Regions from separate parts of the Enterocloster sp. genome, predicted to be linked through region 1. Evidence: riboswitches for the same ligand, from Rfam matches in the RefSeq annotation. Region 1 holds a riboswitch; the other holds the start of a gene.
What was found. A riboswitch is a leader RNA that binds a small molecule or an ion and turns the genes downstream of it on or off. The one in region 1 is predicted to bind thiamine pyrophosphate.

Region 1 (10,589 bases):
TATGCTGGTATACTACCGTTCTTTTTGAGAAACTTCTTATAGGTAAGATCCATTCCCAATGCTCCCAGAGGAGCTGTGATAACAATCGCCAGAACTGCTACGGACAGCACCAGTGCTCCGCAGGGAAGCCCCAGGGCCAGGGGCACGGAACCGATGGCAGCCTGAACCGTGGCCTTAGGCAGATAAGCGATGATGCAGAACAGGCGCTCCTTCAAATTCAAAGCGGTTCCGAACAGGCAGAACATGGTGCCCAGAGAACGGAACACAAGGGCTGCAGCAATCATGGCCAGTGCCGGAAGTCCGGCTTCAAGCGTATAGCGGATATCTACAGCGGCTCCAACCAGAACAAAAAGAATAACCTCTGCCGCGATCCACAGTTTTCCAAATTTTTCCGAAAGACGGGATGATACATCTGGAATGCTCCTTATTTTCAGCACGCAAGCTGTACTTACTACAGCCAGAAGACCGGATATGGATACGATTTCCTTCAGCCATGTTTCCACTGCCATCAGCAGAAAGGATACTCCCAGAAGAATAATAACCTTTGTGCTGTTTCTCACATAACGGCCGCAGACATAGGCTTTTTCAAAAAACAGGCTTAAGGCGTACCCGGTTCCCACACCCAAAGCAACCCCAAGGATAATCGAAACAGGCACATTCAGCAGATCCGTTCCATGAACCGCTCCGCCCTGGGCCATGGTGACAAAGGTGGAGAAAAGGACAATGACGAAAATATCATCACAGGATGCTCCTGCCATGATCATCTGAGGGATGCTTTTATCTGTACCGTACCTCTCCTCCATGAGCTGAACCATCCTTGGGATTACCACCGCAGGCGAAACAGCGCTCAGTACAGCGCCCATGACAGCGGCTTCTACCCTTGTAACTCCCAAAATATGGGGTGCAAAAATAAGAAATCCCAAAATCTCAAAGCTGGCGGGAACGCAGGCCATCATAACGGCCGGACGGCCCACCCGTTTTAAATCTGCCAGATTAAGCGACAATCCGGCCTTTAGCAAAATAATGATCAGAGCCATCTGGCGCAGGTCTGCCGATACAGCCAATATGGAAGGATCCAGCAGATTCAGCGCATAAGGCCCCAAAAGGATGCCCGTTAAGAGCATACCGATGATGCGGGGCAGCTTAAGCCGCTGACACACAGCCGCCATAGCCAGCCCCAGCAGAAAAATAAATGACAGGGATGTGAGCATGTTGGTTTCTCCTTAATAAATATGTACCGTCCCGGACTTACCCCTGAAATACATACCTTCTCAGCCGTTCAAAGGCCTCCTTTACACGGCTTAAGGGAAGGGCCAGGTTCATGCGGATGCTCCAGGGACCGAAAAACATCTTTCCGTCCTGCCATGCCACGCCCACATCCCAGCCGGCTTTTTCCACTTCCTCTAGTGTCTTTCCATGTTTCCTGCACCATTCCTCCACATCAATAAACAGCATATAGGTGCCTTCCGGGCGTGAAACCTTTACTCCTTCAAAATGAGTTTCGATATAATCTGCCGCATAATCAATATTTCCCGTAATGGTCGCGCACAGCTCGTCCACCCACTCATATCCCTCCGGCCTGTAAGCGCCGATCAGGGCGTGCATGGACAGCACATTCATCTCATTGTAGTGGGACAGGGAGGACTCCTTCTCTACCCGGTCGCGGATCCAGTCATTGTAAATAATATGGTAGCTTCCGACCAGGCCTGCCAGATTAAAAGTCTTGCTGGGCGCATAGAGAGCCACGGTTCGCTGGCGGGCATCCTCGCTGACGCTCTGTGTGGGGATATGCTTATGGCCCAGAGTGATGATATCCGACCAGATTTCATCTGATACAACAAATACATTGTGCCTCTTAAAAATCTCCATAGCACGTTCGATCTCATCCCGTGTCCACACCCGTCCGACCGGATTATAGGGGGAACAGAAAACAGCTGCATGGATCTTATATTCCACAATCTTTTTCTCCATGTCCTCATAATCCATGCGCCATACATTTTCCTCATCCAGATACAGGGGAGAGTGGACAGCGCGGTATCCGTTATTGGCAAGAGATTTAGTAAAGCCGATATAGGTAGGAGAATTTAAAAGCACATGATCCCCTTTGGAGCAAAATACATTTAAGGCGCTGAGAAGACCGCCCAGCACACCGTTTTCATATCCAATATGCTTCTTTTCCAGATCTCTTACCCCGTTTCTCCTTTCCTGCCACCGGATAATTGCATTAAAATAATCATCGGACGGAGAAAAGTATCCAAACGCCGGATGTCCGATGCGTTCAGCCATAGCCTCCTGGACTGTAGGTACAGTAGGAAAATTCATATCCGCTACCCACATGGGGATGATATCAAAGCCTTCTTTTGGAGGATCCGGTGCGAACCCCGGCATTGTGCCAAGTCCGTCAACTGCAATGGCATCTTTTCCATGACGTTCCATAATGCTTGTAAAATCGTACTTCATCTGTTCTCCTCCTTTTGTCCGGTATTGTCTCCCCATACAAATCTGCGGAAATTCCGCTTAATTGCTTTTGCAAGCACATTCATCTCCACTCCCCGGAGCCGGGATACTTCCCGTAAGGTCTGCTCCAGAGAACTGCGGACTGTAAGTTCAGGCAGAGCTGTATGGAACTGTGACTCCATTATACCATGCTTTTCTCCTTCCTCCCAGGCCCATTTCACAGCCCCAAGACCATCTGTTTCTATGAGAAGCCGATCCTCAGGCACCTGTCTGGCTGCCTCCTGAACCGCCGGATTCCACACCACATCCGGCCCGATAGAGACATAGCAGTCCTGATCCAGATACTCCTCCAGATGCTGTCCGCAGGAATACCAGTGAACCAGATAACGGTTAGGATATCTTCGCAGGATCCCGGCAATCTCAGCCTCCTGCTCCTTGGTGTGAAGAACCGCTGGTTTACGCTTTTTGACGGCAAAATCCAGCTGACATTCAAACGCCTCTTTCTGTACGTTAAGAGGTACGTCACACCACAACGTGTCCAGACCGATTTCCCCCATGACCGGCCATTCTTCCATAAAGGGAAACATTTCCTCTGCCCGATACTTATCGCTGTTCCACGGATGAAGCCCTGTGGCAGGAATGATGACCGGATGCACCTCAAAACGATTGAACAGCCGTTTTAATTGCTCCGCCTCTTTTGGGCTTCCCGCACATATCACAGAAGGGATTCCATCCCGAATGCGTTCCCGGATCTCCTCTTCTGTCCCTATATGAGCGTGGGCATCGATCAGACCATCCCCTTCTTCCCAAAACCTGCCTGCCTCTGTCACATATTGTTCTGCTGTGCTGTTTTCTCCTATTTTCACGTTCTGTCTCCCATAATCTCTCTGTAAATCCTGCGGCGCAGTTCCCCCTGACTGTAAAGCCAGTCCCGGCTCCGGTTCTTTTCTGCAATCTCTATCTCGCTTCCGATCCTGCCTCTGCCGGGATCTAAGATCAGGATCCGATCGGATAGATAGATGGCCTCGTCCATATCGTGAGTCACCAGAAGAACGGTGCGGTTTAATCTGGCTCGGACTCCCAGAAGCCAGTCCTGCATCTCTCCTCTGGTGATCACATCCAGCGCCCCAAATGGTTCGTCCAGAAGCAGGATATCCGCACGGCACAAAAGGGTTCTTAAAAATGCAGCTCTCTGGCGCATTCCCCCGGACAGGGCAGAGGGGTATTCATTTTCATAGCCTTCCAGACCAAAGGCTCCCATCTGTGACAGGGCTTCTTTTTTTACCTGCTCCTGCCCTCCATGGATCCTGCCGTAAAGACACACATTTTCCAAAATGGTTTTCCATGGAAATAAAAGGTCGTTCTGGGGCATATATGCAAAATGCTCCGTAATCCCTCGGATTTCCTGTCCATCTGTCAGGATATGGCCTTTTTCAGGAGCGATCACCCCGGTAAGAAGCTTTAAAAGGGTAGATTTGCCGCAGCCGGAGGGCCCTAAAAGGCTTACAAACTCTCCTTCCCGGATGGAAAATTCCAGACCGTCAAATATCTTTTTGTTTTCATAGCTGAATGTAAGACCGGAAATCTCTAATTTCATTGTATCTGCAGGGAAATGCTCCTGCCCCTCCTTTTTATGGTCTGTCCTGTTTTATCATCCGCCGCATTTTTATTGGGGAAGAAATTCATTGGTATAACACTGATCTGCCGGGATATCCTCTTCAATTACGCCATATTCCACCAGAAAATCCGTGTAATTATCCCATACAGAATCCTTCATTTCGCCCCAGCGTTTTGTATCCTCCATGTATTTGCCTGCCAGATATTCCTGTGACATGGTAAGCATTTCCAGAGAATAATCCGGTGCATATTTATGAAGGATCTCTGCGCTTTCCTTTGGATGTTCGATTGCATACCGATATCCCTTTGCAGTAGCCTCCAGGAATTTCTTCGTCATTTCCGGCTTATTTTTCAGCGTATCCTCACTGGCGATAATAACAGGGGTATAGTAATCCAGACGCTTGTCCAGCTGACGCAGCTCCATATAGTTGATAGGAAAATCATTCAGCCGGCATTTTATATTGTCCCATCCTTCAAAAAACCACATAACGTCAACCTTATCCTTCAGCGCCTCAAAGCCGGAGCCGTCTGAAATCACCATATCCAGCTTTGAAAAATCCCCTCCGTCCTTTGCCATCACTGCCTTTAACACGGCCTCCTCTCCCGGACCGCCCCAGCCTGCATAGGTTTTTCCCTCAAAATCCTTCGGAGAATGGATATCCTTATCCCCATAGGTCACAAAGCCTGAGGTATTGTGCTGGATCAAAGCTGCAACCGCTTTAACCGGAAGAGGATCGGCCGAGGTTCGGGCTATGGTCACATCCTCCTGATAGCTGATGCCGAAATCTCCCTTTCCCACAGCAATCAGCGTAGCTGTGGCTCCCTCTGTAGGCTCCACGATACTCACATCCATTCCGGCCTCTTTGTAATACCCCTGATCCAGAGCCACATACATTCCTGTGTGGTTGGTATTGGCAACATAATCCAGAATTACCGTAACATTCTCGGGGTTCTCTCCTTCTGCCGACTTCTCAGAAGCAGTGTCTGCACAGCCGGACAATCCTGCTGCAACTGCTGCAGCCAAAATCCCTGCCGCTATCTTTCTCACAAATATTCCATAGTTTCCCATCTCTTATTTCCTCCTCTTTCTTTCATAGGGAAGGCAGATCCGCCCAAGCAGGCGCACAGCCCCATTCATGCACAGGCTGAGACCAATGATCACAGCCACACAGGCAAAAACCTTGTCCAGCATATATCCGTTTTTTACCCGCAGCAGATAATATCCAAGTCCCTGCTGGGAACCAATCCACTCTCCTACCACAGCCCCGCTGATACTGTAAGTTGCAGCCACCTTAAGACCGGACAACAGCGCAGGAAGGGCAGCAGGAATTTTTACCAGACGGTACGCTCCCCATTTTCCCGCACCATAGGAACGTACCAGGTGAACGTATTCCTCATCCACACGGGACAGGCCGTCTGAAAAGCTCACCGCCACAGGAAAAAAGCACATCAAAACCACGGTAAGAATCTTCGGGCCGGGACCAAAGCCCATGTAGATGATCAAAATCGGGGCAAGTACGATCATGGGTACGGTCTGAGTAACGACCAAAAGAGGGTATATGCCTCTTTGCACTGCCGGAAACCGGTCCATAAGGATTCCCAGGGCCAGTGCCAAAATCAGAGAGATCAGAATACCAGCCAGTGCCTCCAATACCGTCACGGCCCCATGGGAAGCCAGAACCGGCCATTCTTCTCCCAAAGCAGCAGCTATGGCTGTAGGTGCGGGAAGAATATAGAGAGGGATATGAAACAGCCTTACCGCCAGCTCCCACAGGAGTAAAATCACCAGAATATAACCTGCCGGAGCCATCCGGCTGCTTACCTGCTTCATGTTCAATCTTATCCTCCTTATATGTTAAAAGGCCTCCATCCCGCAGGACAGAGGCCAAAAGCATTCATATACTCTGTATTTCCCTACGTTGGCATTATCCAAATCAGGTTATGGGTCGAAATTACAATTTCCTCTCAGCCTGTATACAGGCTCCCCTGTTGTCTTATTCCTCTGCCGCGGCATTTACCTCCGGCAGCAGCATGTAATTGTTGTCGCGGTCCGAGTCGTCGATCATGGCGTCCAGCTCCTTTAACAGATAACTGTCCGGCATATTTCTCTCCCACCAGCGGTAGCCCTTGGAACTTCTTATACCCTTTGCATCGATGCGGCGTCCGGCATAATAATCAATATAAACGGAAGCATACACCTCTGCCATGGAGTGCTCCACGTCATTTCCCAGATTCTTTACAATACCCCGGATCTGGTCAATGATCAGCTTCTGGATATAGAGCTCCGACCAACCCTCAAAATCCAGAAGATCCGGATTCTGGCTTCCGGTACGCGCCGCCCAGGCCGATACATCCACTGCCTTTGTGCTGTATTCCATACTGCCGTCCCGCTTCCATTCCAGAAGCGCATACTGACAGGGCGGTATGCTGAGTGCGTCCGTGACAATCTCCATGATTCCGTATGAATCATCTGCCGCTCCCGGTTCTGCCTTATGCTTGCGGATCCGCTGAACATGAAGGTGGCCGCTTAAGTACAGCGGCAGTTCATACTTCTGGAACAGCTCGATCACATCGCCATTGTTGTTCATGGCACACTGGGTCGTGTACATCCGGCTCTGAGCCAGAAGATTGTGGTGGCCGATGGGAAGAACGTTTATCCCATCTTTCTTTGCCTTTTTAAGCTGTTCATCTGCCCACTGGAAGGTTTCCACCTTAAGCTGCCCTTCTACCATATTCTTAGGCTCATACTGGCAGGTATCCAGCATCAGGAGACGATTTCTCTCATCCAGCTGATAGACATAGCTCAAAGAAGCATCATCCCGGCTGATAGCCTGGTCGTAGCCGTACATATGGTAAATATTGTAAAATTCTTCCGGCGTCACCGGATCTGCCTCTGCCTTTTCCTCACCAAAATACACGGCTGCATGGGGATTGTTGATATCATGGTTTCCGGGAACAATAAGTACCGGAATCCCGGCGTCCTGTACCCGCATAAGCCCTCTGGCCAGCTCCTCATGGTTTATCTTTTCCCCATTCATGGTGATATCGCCGCTTAAAACCAGAGCCGAGGGATGTTCCTCTATGACCTGATCCATAAATGCTTCTAAAAGCTCCGGCAGATATTCCACCACCTTGCCGTCTCCCCGCTCCACAAAAAGCTGAAAGGCGGCTCCGCCGTCATCTGCCTGGGCGCTCTGATAGTGAAGATCGGTCGCAAGGATCAGCCTGGGCGGCTCATAGGGAACCTCCTCCGGAACAGAAGGAAAAATCTGGGGAAGCTCCTGCTTCCATCCATAGTATCCTTCTTCCCTCTCTACGGGAACATCGCTTTCCTCTTCCTCCGGACCCGTCTCTGCTATGTCCTCTTTCGTTTCCTCTTCCTCTGCAAAATCGATTTCCGGTTCTGTATGGTCTGTGCTTTCCTCAGCCACAGTCCCTGAGGGTGCATTGTTTTCTGTCATTTCCTTTAAAAGGTGCAGTACCCCGAGGCATACCATGATAACCATGGCACACATCAGGGCACTTATGATCCAGGTTTTCTGTTTCATCCGTTATATCCTGCTTTCCATTTCCGAACCGGGGCTAAATAATCCCCAGCTCCTTCATGGCATACGCAATCCCGTCCTCCTCTACTGTCTTTGTAACAAAGGAAGCATAGGGCTCCAGCACCGGGCTGTGATGGCCCATAAGGACACAGTTGGAAGCATATCGGAACATGGACAGGTCATTGCTGCTGTCTCCGAACACATAGGCGTCTTCCAGGGAAATGCCGCAGTGCTTTAACACCTGGTCAATAGCGGTTGCCTTTGAATGACCTCTTGGCACACATTCATAAAAGCCATTTCCCCGGTCAATGATCTCCATGTCCTTCATTCGTCCAAAAAGTTCTTTGGGACGGCTGTTTTCATCGGATCCAAGATAAATCTTGTCAAACACATAGCCTTCATCCTCCCAGTCATGGGGAATGACACAGCCGCCTGCCCGGATCGCATTCTTAAGCTCCTCAACTCTTGGGATGCGGGAAGGCGTTTTATGCATATAGCACCCTTCTGTTCCCTCCAGGATGCCGTCCAGGCCGCACGCATCAATATCGCGCTTCATCTGAAGCCCCCGTTCATAGGGAATCGCGTGGCGGTAGAGAATCTGATCCTGAACTACCACACAGGTGCCGCAGCCGCAGAGAAAGCCGTCTGCCTCTACCTCAGAGCGGATCTGAGACAGGTGGCAGTACACGCGGCCCGTATTGATAAATACAAGATGGCCTCTGCGTCTGGCTTCCTTAAGGGCTTCCTTTGCGCTCTCAGGAATCTGCCGCGTCTTTTCAGAAAGAAGGGTTCCGTCTATGTCAAAAAATAATGCCTTCATTTTATTCATCATCCCTGAATACAATGGTATTTGTTTCCTCGTCCATGCTGTCTACGATCGCAAGGGACTCCAGACGGATCCCCTCGGAACGGATCAGATCTCCGCCTACCTGGAAGCCCTTTTCGATTACAATACCAGCTCCTACCAACTCGGCTCCGGAATCTCTTACCAGTGCGATCAGTCCCTCCAGCGCCTTGCCATTTGCCAGGAAATCATCGATAATAAGAACCTTATCGCCTTTTCCTAAAAATTCCTTTGCCACAATGATATCGTACACCCTGCCATGGGTAAAAGATTCTACCTTGGTGGTGTGAACCTCTCCTGCGATATTTTTGGTCTGGTTTTTCTTTGCAAATACCACCGGCACATCAAAATACTGGGCTACGATACATGCAATTCCAATACCGGATGCCTCGATGGTGAGGATCTTATTTACCTCAGCATCCGCAAATCTGCGCTTAAATTCCTTTCCAATTTCGCCAAAAAGCTTGATATCCATCTGATGATTTAAAAAACTGTCTACCTTCAGAACATTACCGCCCTTGATTTTTCCGTCTTTACGGATCCTGTCTTTTAAGATCTGCATGCATAGTCCTCCTTTTTCTGTGGTATAACCTATGAAACGCTCCCGACGCTTCTCTTATTCCTTTTTATTCTGCCTCTGGGGAAGCCTCAGTCTTCTCCAGAACCCGCTCAGAAACCTTTGCCGGATTTTCTGCTTCATTGACAGCATTGGAAGCCAGATAGTAGAGTACCTTATCCTGAAGCACATACTCGTCTGCCTGCTCCTGTCCGTACATATTGATCAGGGTATCCTTTGACATACCGTTTTCCTGAGCAAAGAGTTCTCTGTCCTCATCTGTGATCTGATCCAGTCCCTCATTTGCTGCGATGGCTTCTACAGTCAGTTCTCTCTTGGCAGCTTCCTCTACGGAATCGTAGATATACTCCTTCATGGCCGGCTCGTTCATGCCGTTGGCCTGAGCCATCTGTGAAAAGCTCATGCCGTACATCTTAGCCTGGTTGGTGTATTCTTTTACCATCTGATTGTAGCGGACAGAAAGGCCGTTTCTGGAAAGCTTAAATTCTGAACTGCTGATCACGCTCTGAAGGGCTCCCTCTTCCATATCCTGTTCTGCTGCGGACTGCTTCTGATCCAGCAGATCCTCACGGATGCTTTCCTTATAAGCGTCTACGGTCTGATACTCTTCCTTTGACACCCTCTTTACGAAATCATCGTTCAGCTCTGCCTCCTGCTCCTCCTTTACGGAGTTTACAGTTACCTCAAATACAACCGGCTGTCCTGCCAGAGATTCCTCTCTGTAGTCCTCCGGGAAGGTAAGATTTAATGTCTTTGTCTCACCCTTCTTTGCACCGATCAGGCCGCTTTCAAAGCCCTCGATCATCTTACCGGAACCCAGCTCCAGATCCTGATCCTCTGCAGAACCGCCTTCAAAGGCTTCTCCGTCCTTTGTTCCCTTGAAGTCGATATTTACAATATCGCCCTCCTTGGCGGCCCGGTCTACCTCTACCTCGTTGGGGTTCTGTGCCAGGATAGTCTCTACCTTTGTATCCACTTCCTCATCCGTAACCTCAGGAGCCTCAATATTAACAGTAACTCCCTTGTACTCGGAAAGTGTAACGGTTCCCAAATTTACGTTGCCGTCTGCACTGCCGGAGCAGCCAGTCAGAATAGAAGCTGCCGTAAGGCCGCACAGACAAAATAATGCGATTTTCCTCATAATGGTTTCCCTTTTCTATCATACTATTTTCGCCTGCTCTCAGGCAGGCGCTGTACATAGTTATACCATACAAGACGTTGAAAAAAAAGCCTTTTATGCATAAAATGCCTTAAATGCCTTGTAGGTATTGTACACATCCAGCTTGGAAGCCAGCTCAAAGGGTGAATGCATGGAAAGGATCGGCACACCCAAGTCTACGGTATCCACATCCATATGGGCTACATACTTTGCAATGGTGCCGCCGCCTCCCACATCAACGGCTCCTAACTCTCCTGCCTGCCAGAATACGCCTGCCTCCTCCATAATAGCGATCACTTTTGCCATTGTCTCTGCACTTGCGTCATTGGAAGCGGATTTGCCTCTTGCACCTGTATATTTTGTCAAAACACAGCCTTTGTTGATGTAGCT
Region 2 (10,589 bases), on a different contig from region 1:
CGTTTGATCGGATTATCTCCCTTTTCTGAGGGTATGGTCTGGACAATGCCCACTGCAAAGCCAATGACACAGCCTGCAATGGTTCCCACCAGGGCAATCTGTAAGCTGACGCCTGCGCCCTGAAGCATGGATACGCCGTAACGGCTGAACACAGCCATCACACGGCCAAAAAAATCGGTTGGCATAATATTCTCCTTATTTGTAAAGCTGCCGGGATCTGCCGGCAGAGATCATCAGTTTACAAGAGGCTGTACGGAAATGGCCTCATCCATCATTTTGGAGAAATCCTCTTTTGTCATCTTTGAAAGCACGCTGTCAATGGCTTCCTTCAGTTCAGTATTTCCCTTCTTTAGAGAAATTCCGATGTTGATATCCTCATCTGTTACCTGGAAATCATTCTCTCCACCGCCAAACTCTATGAGCTTGAAGTCAGGGTATGCGATCAGAGCGCCCTTGCCGGTAGGCTGATCCGTCACTACCAGATCGCACTTGTCCGCGTTAAGAGACATCAGCATATCAGGAGCATTGGCAGTGGCTGCCAGAATATTGGCATCCTGGATCTGGGGCAGGCAGGTGTTGTACCAGATGGTGCTCTGCTGGGAGGTACAGGTAGCGCCTGCCAGATCGGCTACGCTCTTGGCATTTTCATATTTGCTTCCTTTTTTTACCAGGGTAACAATACTTGCATAATAATAGGGAACGGTAAAATCAACGGCCTGAAGACGCTCGGAAGTAATGGACTGTCCTGCGATCACACAGTCTGCCTGTCCGGTCGTAACGGCTGGAATCAGAGAATCCCAATCCAGACGCACAATCTCAAGGTCATATCCCAGCTCCTCACAGATTTTCTTTGCCATCATAACATCGTAACCGTAAGCATACTCATTGCTTCCGGAAATCGGAACTGCGCCGTTGGAATCATCGGGCTGTGTCCAGTTGTAAGGAGCATAGGCACACTCCATAGCCACTTTAAGGATTTTCTTTTCACCAGAAGCTGCTGCTCCTTCTGCCTTTGCCGTATCTGCTCCGCCGCCGCAGCCGGTCAGCGCCCCTGCTGCAAGAATGCCTGCTGCTGCAAGTGCCATCATTCTCTTTACATTCTTCTTCATATTTTCTCTCCTCATTGTTTTCTTTCTTCTAAAGCATGATCAAATCTGATGCATATACCAAAAAATGGAAAACAGACAAAAAAGTCACACCCATCCCTTCAGGTATGACTTCTTTGTCACGAACCATTTTTAATACTGCACACATACTTCTGCATGTTTCTGATGCGTAGTATATCATAACATTTCCGGTTTTCCAATACCTTATTTTCCATTTTCATCGGAAATATTTTCCGATGTCTTAAGCTTTTTTTCCAGAACAGTCTCCATCTTTTCTTTATATTCCTCATCCATGGGGATCTGATTGCCCTCCTCATCCACCTCTACGGCAAAAAGAAAGGTTCTGGCATCATTGATCTCATAGCTGCAGGTTACCAGAGTGAAAATACTTCTGGCCGGATATTCCACCTCTTCCTTATAGGAACAGGGTTCCACCATTGTCCTTACAAATTCATCAAATGTCTCCTGGGTTTTAAAGCCCGTCATGCGTACAATGGGCTTGGCTTCTCCATAGTAGCAGGACACAGCTTTTAAGCGGATCTCACGCTCCGGCGTGTAGATGCTGAAATACTGATGCTCCTTAAAATACTCCGGATCCTTGTAGCGGTTGATATCCTTAAACATGCTTCCATTCTTCATATTGTGGCCGTAGAGGATCTGATTGCGTCCCTGCAGATCCGCTTCGCTTTCAAAATCCAGATAAATGGAGCCTGCCGCACTTTCCTTCCCATAAAAATCGTGATCCAGATAAAAATCATTATCCGTTCCCTGCACGATGGGATAATCCACATTTGTATCAGGGATCCTGATCCATCCTATGGTGTCCGGATTTTCCGCAGTCAGCGCCTCAAAATCAATAGGAGAGACATACGCTTCCTCTAACGGCTCTGTTTCCTCCGTTTCAGGCTCTGTAGGAGCTTCTGTTGTCTGTCTGGCCGCTTCCTCTGCCAGTCGTTCATATTCTTCCTGGATCCGCTTATCCTCTAAATACTGATGTACGGTCAAAGCGCCGCTTATAAGAAATACAGCCAGCAGAATAAACATCAGCACCCGCCGCTTTCCGCCGCTTTTCCTTTCATTCTCGTTCATACTGAAATGTTCCTTTCCTGCTGTTTCCATTCACCAGTACGCCCCACGGCCTCCTGCATCAGCAAAAGAAGCTCCATAAAGCTTCTGAAATTTACCTGTGAACGCTTTTCCCTCCAGCTGACAGTTCCCTGCCAGGTAGCATTGCGCCGGAACAGAATACGAACCACAAATGTTGCAGGGCCGTAATTTCCAACTGCCACATGAAAGCTTCGGGGGATAATGATGCCATCCGGCCGGCTTCCCTCCGGAAGCGGATCCAGCATGGCCGCGATCTCCTCCTTCAGATCAAATTCGTTGATAAAGGTTCTGCGGTCTGCTACTGCCGGGTGTGATACATCGCCTCCCATCTGACAGCCCTCATAATTTCGTACCGTTACCTCACACATCCGCTTTCCAAGACCGGTTCCTCCGGGACGGATCTGGCAGCCTAAGGAAACTGCCAGAATATCCATAAGCTCCATCAGGCTTAAAAACGACTTCCGTTCCCCTGTTCCCAGATTGGTAATGCTCCCCTGCCAGGTAGCATTGTATCTGTATTTTACATGCAGCGTAAAATCAGCTTTTTTTCCCTTTCGCTCCGGCAAAAGCTGTGAAGCCTCCATTTCTCCGGTCTCGGCCTTCAGCTCCCGGCTTTTTCCTGAAAAATTTCTATAGTCAACGCTCTTTATTGGATAGTGGATCTCATCGAATAATTCCTCCAGGATCAGTATCATCTCCGAAAGGCCGATGAAAGGCATACCGCCTTCCCGGCTGTCATGATAGAGTCTCCCCTTCAGTATACGGTCTTCAAATCCGTCTGCTGCAATATGGATAAACCGGTATGCATTCGGCAATAAACCTTTTTTGGTCATTGGCATTTTTCATCCCCTTTTTCTGTCACTTTTTTCTAGTATATCAGTTTCCGGTTACAATCCGGTTACAAATCGGGCTATTTTCTCATTTTTCTTTTTCTTTCCGGCAGAAGATGTAGACATTTTCCCCTTATATGGTTATACTTAACATATATTAGTATGAAGGAGTTACAAAAGATGCCATCAGCATTTGACTTAAATCCTACAATTTATATACATACCTTGGGAGGCTTTTCAATCGAAGCCGGGGGGAAGGTAATCAACGACAGCAGCAATCAGTCAAAAAAGCCATGGGTTCTTTTAGAATATCTGGCAATCTTCCAGAAAAAGGATATCAGTCCGGCAGAACTGATCCAGGTAATATGGCCGGATGATCCGGGTGTTAATCCTGCAGGAGCGCTTAAAACCCTGATGTTCCGCTCAAGAAAGCTTTTAGAGCCTCTGGATATTCCGCCTCAGAAGCTTTTAGTCCAACAGCGCGGAACCTATGCCTGGACCAAAGAATATACTACTGTTTTAGATATTGATGAATTTGAAACGATCTGTACCTGTGTGTTAAATGAATCTCTCCCGGAGGAGGAAGCCCTTTCCCTCTGTTTTGCCGGCGTTGAACTTTACAGGGGAGATTTTCTTCCAAGAGCGGAGTACGAATCCTGGGTCATCCCGATCAGCACCTATTACCATACGCTGTATCAAAAGCTGATCCACTATACCATTCATCTTCTGACTGCAAAGAAAGCCTTTTCCCAGATCACCGCCCTGTGTCAGACCGCTATTGCCATTGAACCCTTTGACGAAGAATTCCGCTATCAGCTGGTTTATTCTCTGTATCGGGACGGCCACACCCATCAGGCGCTGGAAGAATACAACAACACTCTGGATCTCTTTTACAGTGAGTTTTCCATCTCCCCCTCTGATCATTTTAAGGATCTGTATAAGATCATCCGTGATGACGAACAGGGTGTCAACCTGAATCTGGATCATATCCAGCACGCTCTCAGCGAAGAAAGCTCCGGCGGCGCCTTTTACTGCGAATACCCTGTCTTCCGTGATCTGTTTCAGCTGGAGCGGCGGGCCATTGACCGCACCGGCGATTCCATCTATCTGTGTATGCTTACCGTAACCGGTCTGAATGGAAAATCACTTAAAACCCTGATCTTAAACAAAGCAATGGAGCATCTGGAAGCATCCATCCGAGGTTCCCTAAGATGCAGTGATGTATTTACCCGTTACAGCATCAGCCAATATCTGATCCTTCTTCCTACGATTACTTCAGAAATGGCTGAGATGGTGCTGAAACGGATCATCACCAATTTCCGGAAAGTTTACAACCGAAAGGACATGACTGTTGAATTCCGTTTACAGCCCTTAAAGCCCTTGAATCGGGATGAAGGGTTCTGATCCTGCCTTCCATACAATTTTTATCACCCGCCCGGAGAATGCTTCTGATCTCCGGGCGGGTCATTTTATGGAGTACAGAGTACCGGGATCCCCTTATACACCAGATCATACAGCGCCGGAGCCTTTTGGGTAGGAAGATTGATGCAGCCGTGGCTGCCTCCGGTCTGATAAAGCGTTCCGCCAAACTTGCTTCTCCAAGATGCGTCATGAAGGCCGATCCCGCCGTTAAAAGGCATCCAGTAATCTACATGGCTCTCATACTCATAGGTTCCGTCAGGCTTTTTCTTTCCTCTGAGTATCCGATCCTTTTCCTTATAGGTCAGGCTGTAGATTCCTGAAGGAGTGGTATAATCCTTTGACACATTTCCTGTGACACAGGGAGCATCCCATACGATCTGGCCCTCTTTGAACATATAAACGTGCTGGCCTCCCAGATCGACCTCAACATAGGTAGTTCCCCAATCCATTCCCTCTCTGGACGCAGCCTTCTGGCTGTAAACAGGCTCTCTGTCGGCCTGAGCCTGTCCTTCGCTCCAGCAGCTTCCCGAAGAAACCAGCTCCATAAGGGCTGCCGTCTCTGCTGCCTGATTGATCTTCCAGCCATAGGGGCCTGTGATCTCTGTCTGACCTCCTGCTGCCTTTGTTACGGTTCTGGCTGTTCCAGCTGTGTCATATCGGGAAGCCAGATCCTTTACGAAAGCTGCTACCTTTTCCTGATCAACCGTAATCTTTCCCTCTGATACCCCCGTGATCCAGCTGGCCATGGTTTCTCCTGTCAAAAACTCCTCTGCCTCTCCGAATACATAACGGAGCTTTTTTTCTCTCCGGCTGTTCATGGCATCACAGAGATTCTTCAAATGTTCATCACTTTCCCACAGGCTGACGGTTCGGTAGCAGCCTTCTGCCTCCAGATCCAATTCATTTCTTCCTGCCTTTACAGCCTCATTTACTGCCAAAATCGTTTTTTCCCGATCCACATCATTTCCCTGTACTGCGGGAACAATGGAAAATGGCTTTCCTTCCTCATAGGGTGAAATCGAAGCGTCCTTTGTAACTGTAACAGCGCTGCTGTTTAATACGGAAAGTGCTTCAATGGCCTGATCCAGCTTTTCCTGGCTGTAGGAGGGAGCAAGCGCTGCCTGATGTGAATTGTCTACCGAGGGGCCGGATTGCCTCCCCCCTTCGTTCTGAGCCTTCAGGATAGCATCCAGATCATCTGTCAACGCAACCTGATAATCAATTGCTTCTCCCCGGATCACCTCCCTGCTCCCGTCCTTTTTTATGACAGAAAGCTCGTATTCGCCGGCATAAAATCCCTGGATCCGTTCTCTGGCCTCCTCCGGTGTGAGTCCTCCCACACCTACGCTGTTGATCCTGGTACCGTCCACAAACCGCGAAGCGTCTTCCTGAGCTCCCGGGGAAGAAACGGCAAAAAAAGCAGACAAAGAAACGGCTGCCAGAAAAAGAGCAGTTTTATTTTTACGCATAAAAACATCCTTTCTGATATAAAATCTCATATTTTATTCTAGCATACTTTTCCTTCTGTGCATCTTACAATTGCCTACAATTTTTATTAAAAAATGTAAAAGAGACCCCCCTTCCCGAAAGATCTCCTTTGAAATTGATCAGTCAATGACCTTAATGCTGTCGATCACCGGCTGATTATCCTTTGCAACTGTACCATTATTATCCTCTACCTGAGTATCCTTACAGATTGCGTCCACAACCTCCATACCATCGGTTACATAGCCAAAGCAGGCGTATTCACCGTCCAGGAACGTACTGTCCTCATGTACAATAAAAAACTGGGAGCTTGCACTGTCCTTCATCTGGGAACGTGCCATGGAAATGGCGCCTCTTGTGTGAGATAAGTCATTCTCTACACCATTGGAGGAAAATTCTCCTTTGATTTCCCGTTCTGAGCCTCCCATACCATTTCCCATGGGATCTCCTCCCTGAATCATAAATCCGCTGATGATCCGATGGAAGGTAAGTCCGTCATAAAATCCCTGTTCTGCCAGATCCATGAAATTTGCCACTGTGATCGGGGCGCTATCTCCGTTCAGCTCTACGAAAATGGTGCCGTAATCCTTTACATTGATCTCTATATGGTGCTTTCCGGCTGCAGCCTGCAGATCCAGACTCTCCTTATGACCTGCTGTACTCTTTTCATCTGCCTGGGCTGTTCCGTCTTCCGCTGCTGTCTCTTTCTCAGACTCTGCTGCTGTTTCTGCCTTTGTGGTTTCTGCCTCTGAAGAAGCCGCTGCTGTCTCCTTTGCTGTTTCCTTTGCATCTGGTGTACTGCCGCATCCGGCCATAAATACTGCTGCTGTCACTGCGGCCAGGCAGACTGTCATCCATTTTTTCATCCTGTATTCCTTCCTTTCCCGTCCGTTCATCTGCCCCTTTTTTCTGATAAGAGGCAGCCAGATCATTGTACCATTCCGGATATCCACAAGTAAAGGACTTTATAAAAATATCACAGTTTAGTCACAATTTGCCTAAAGCACTGTGCTTAATATTCTCCCCTGACAGCAAAGCCGTGATCCATGGGGCCGCTTCCCCTTCCCAGATCAAGCTGTGCTTCCAGGGCAGCAGAAAGATACCGCTTCGCCTGAGCGACTGCAGCCTCCAGTTCCATTCCCTTTGCCAGGTTGGAAGCAATGGCGCTGGACAGGGTACAGCCGGTACCATGGGTATTGGGATTGTTGATCCTTTTTCCGTAAAGCCAGATTCCATGGCCCATTCTGTATAAATAATCATTAGCATCATTGATCCGGTGCCCTCCCTTTAAGAGCACACTGCAGCCATATGTCTGTGAAATGATCCTGGCCGCTGTTTCCATGTCCTCTTCAGACCGGATTTCACAGCCGGAAAGCACCTCTGCCTCCGGTATATTGGGCGTCGCCAAAGCTGCCAGAGGCAGCAGCCGCTCTTTCAGCATCTCCACCGCATCTTCTCCTATGAGTCTAGCTCCGCTGGTGGCTACCATCACCGGATCTGCTACAATATGTTCCGCCTGATAAAAGCTCAGGCGCTCTGCGATCACCTTGATCAGCTGTGCAGAAGATACCATGCCGATTTTTACCGCATCCGGCCGTATATCCGTAAATACTGCATCCAGCTGCTTCTCCAGAAATTCCGGCGCCACCTCCATGATAGCGCTTACACCGGTTGTATTCTGTGCTGTGAGAGCCGTGATGGCGCTCATTCCATATACTCCATTTGCCAGCATAGTCTTTAAATCCGCCTGGATTCCTGCTCCTCCGCTGCTGTCGCTGCCTGCTATCGTCAATACCGTTTTCATTTGAATCTCCTTTCTGTTTACAAAAAGGGAACGATCAAGACTCACAGCGATAAAACATACTTCGGCTGCCATAAAAACGAATCTCGCAAGCAGGATTCTCCGCCTGCGGCGGGTCGCATCAGCGACATAATCCCACCCCGGCAGGTGCACTCTCTCTTTAAAAGCTTCCCTACGTTGGCATTATCCAAATCAGGTTCACGGGTCTAAGCGCTGTCAGCTTACTCTCAGCCCGCTTGCGCGAGCTCCCCTTTTTATATTACTTTTTATTATAATCCTTCTGTCCTAAAAAGCAAGAGGGATAACCGGCCTTAAACCAGTTATCCCTCTCTCATATCACATCATTTCAGCAGTCAGCGGAGAGTTTTCCAAATCCTCCTAAACTATTTTATCCGCAACAGCTTCCCAGAATCTCTGTTAAACCATTTTTACTGCCGGTATGACAGCGGATCACATTTGTTTAAACTTCTTCTATTTCCGAAAGATTTTGCATACTTTGCAAACTGATTGCTATCGTAGACATATTATGGAACATTGCAGTAGTCGTAGGCTGTATCATTCCTCCCACTCCTAAAAGAATGAGTAATGTGTTAATACCCACTATTTCTTTATAGTTCCTGTTTATTCTTCTCATCAATGCCTGACTGAGATACTTCAATCGCACAATCTGATATAAATTATCAGCCGGAATCGTAATGTCTGCAATTTCTCTGGCAAGTTCTGACCCATCGCTGACTGCAATCCCTGCGTCCGCCGCTGAAAGTGCCGGAGAATCGTTGATCCCGTCGCCTACCATGAGTACCTTCTTTCCTTTGGCTTTTTCCTTCTCAATAAACATGGCTTTGTCTTCCGGCAATACCTCTGAGTAGTACTCATCAACACCTGCCTTTCGGGCAATGAACGCTGCTGTACGCTCATTGTCTCCCGTCATCATAACAACCTTCTGAAATCCTGCCCCTTTCAATGCTCTCACTACGCTCGCGCTTTCCTCCCGCAACGGATCTTCAATACAGATCACTGCTGCAAGAACTCCGTCTATCGCCAGATATAAATGAGAGTATTCTTCCGGGAGGCTTTCAAACTGTTTCTGATATTCCTTCGGAACAGTACATTTTTCATCATCGAAAATAAAATGTGCACTGCCTATAAAGACACGTTTTCCCTCTATACTGGAAGAAATACCATGAGCTACAATATACTCCACTTTCGAGTGCATTTCCTCATGTTCAAGTCCTGCTTTTTTTGCCGCAGATACTACTGCCTTCGCCATAGAGTGCGGAAAATGCTCTTCCAGACAGGCCGCTATACGAAGCAGTTCATTTTCACCTGCTTCACAAAATGGAACGATCATTTTCACGGTAGGCATAGCTTTTGTAAGCGTGCCTGTTTTGTCCAGTACGATCGTTTCCGCTTCTGCAACCGCTTCTAAAAATTTTCCGCCCTTTACCGTAATATCATAAGAGCCTGCCTGACGAATTGCAGACAATACCGCAATCGGCATTGTGAGTTTTAACGCACAGGAAAAATCTACCATAAGCACAGCTAAAGCCTTCGTGATATTTCGCGTAAAGAGCCATGTAAGAGCTGTTCCTGCGAAGGTCACCGGAACTAATCGATCTGCAAGTCGTTCTGCTTTTCCTTCCAACGAAGATTTCAGCTTTTCAGACTCCTCGATCATCTCAACAATCTTCTCATACCGAGAAGAACCCCCGGCTTTTTTTACAGTAAAAGTAAGTTCCCCTTCTTCCAGAACGCTTCCGGCATATACATATCCTCCTGCCTTTTTCAAAACCGGGAGCGGTTCACCGGTCAGAGAAGACTGATTTACCATTCCTTCGCCTTCGCATACCACCCCGTCAAAAGGAATAACATTCCCCATGTGAACTACGATATTATCCCCTTCTTTGATTTTTCTGGAATCAACAAGTACTTCCTGTTCTTCACTTTTCAGCCAAACCTTCGACACATTCAAAGACATACTGCGTGCCAGATCTCCTACCGATTTCTTATGTGTCCACTCCTCCAAGGTCTCTCCAACTCCCAACAGGAACATAACGGAAGCAGCCGTATTAAAATCACCTCGCAAAACAGAAATGCCAATAGCTGATGCATCCAACACTGCGACTTCCAGCTTCCGCCTTGCAAGACTCTTCCAGCCTTCTTTTAAATAATGTACAGCCTTCCATAAAACCACTGCTTTTCTGACCGGATATGGCAGAAAGATTTTACCGGCATAATGAAAAAGAACTTTACCAATCAGTTTCTCCTGATAAATATCATTCAACTGTCTTCCAGAATTTGTTAACACTTCATCCGGAACTTTTACAGACGTATATCGGAATTTTCTTAAAGCCTGAATCAACAGCTCTCGTTTTCCTGAAAAGCAAACGCAGGCATCGGCCGTCCTTCTATAAACCTTTGCCTGCGTGACATATTCCAGCGTATCCAAATAATACAGTAATGTATCGGCCTCTTTATAAGACATTTGTTTCTGTTCCATATGAATACGGATTCTTCCCGGAATCTCATGCTTTATAGTGAATTTCAATTACGCTTCCTCTATTTCAGGATCAGCATGATCCTCTACTGTATCTTCCTGTACAGAGGCAGCTTCTTCCGCGGCGCGCCTCTCATTGATCTGCTTTGCTTCTGCCAGGATATCTTCTGCATTTTCCTGAACGGTCTCAGCGGTCTTCATCACACAATCTCTTGCTCGAAGAACTGCTGCTGTTCCTTCCACATATACTTTTTTCACATCCTTACTGGAAAGGATTTTCACACCTGCCGTTCCAAATAATACTCCGCCTGCAAACAATGCAAGGTTCTTTAATTTTAAAC

Region 2: it holds a riboswitch for thiamine pyrophosphate, as region 1 does, so the genes downstream of both, thiD (bifunctional hydroxymethylpyrimidine kinase/phosphomethylpyrimidine kinase) here and ACZM6M_RS08050 (ABC transporter permease) in region 1, are expected to answer to the same signal.

The regions. Positions count from the first base shown of each region.
Region 1 covers NZ_DBMACH010000006.1:48,803-59,391, forward strand. The annotation lists gene ACZM6M_RS08020 (DUF3810 domain-containing protein) at 1-28, shown strand, start outside; gene ACZM6M_RS08025 (cation:proton antiporter) at 1-1,211, opposite strand, end outside; gene ACZM6M_RS08030 (MalY/PatB family protein) at 1,249-2,460, opposite strand; gene ACZM6M_RS08035 (TatD family hydrolase) at 2,457-3,323, opposite strand; gene ACZM6M_RS08040 (ABC transporter ATP-binding protein) at 3,320-4,054, opposite strand; gene ACZM6M_RS08045 (ABC transporter substrate-binding protein) at 4,124-5,143, opposite strand; gene ACZM6M_RS08050 (ABC transporter permease) at 5,147-5,905, opposite strand; TPP riboswitch at 5,969-6,072, opposite strand; gene ACZM6M_RS08055 (metallophosphoesterase) at 6,069-7,622, opposite strand; gene ACZM6M_RS08060 (HAD family hydrolase) at 7,657-8,463, opposite strand; gene ACZM6M_RS08065 (xanthine phosphoribosyltransferase) at 8,441-9,025, opposite strand; gene tig (trigger factor) at 9,090-10,181, opposite strand; gene ACZM6M_RS08075 (aminopeptidase) at 10,275-10,589, opposite strand, start outside.
Region 2 covers NZ_DBMACH010000001.1:265,334-275,922, reverse strand. The annotation lists gene ACZM6M_RS01410 (amino acid ABC transporter permease) at 1-185, opposite strand, end outside; gene ACZM6M_RS01405 (transporter substrate-binding domain-containing protein) at 234-1,109, opposite strand; gene srtB (class B sortase) at 1,311-2,195, opposite strand; gene ACZM6M_RS01395 (hypothetical protein) at 2,192-3,052, opposite strand; gene ACZM6M_RS01390 (AfsR/SARP family transcriptional regulator) at 3,224-4,447, shown strand; gene ACZM6M_RS01385 (L,D-transpeptidase family protein) at 4,513-5,934, opposite strand; gene ACZM6M_RS01380 (peptidylprolyl isomerase) at 6,073-6,816, opposite strand; gene thiD (bifunctional hydroxymethylpyrimidine kinase/phosphomethylpyrimidine kinase) at 6,963-7,754, opposite strand; TPP riboswitch at 7,903-8,013, opposite strand; gene ACZM6M_RS01370 (heavy metal translocating P-type ATPase) at 8,212-10,299, opposite strand; gene ACZM6M_RS01365 (DUF6110 family protein) at 10,300-10,589, opposite strand, start outside.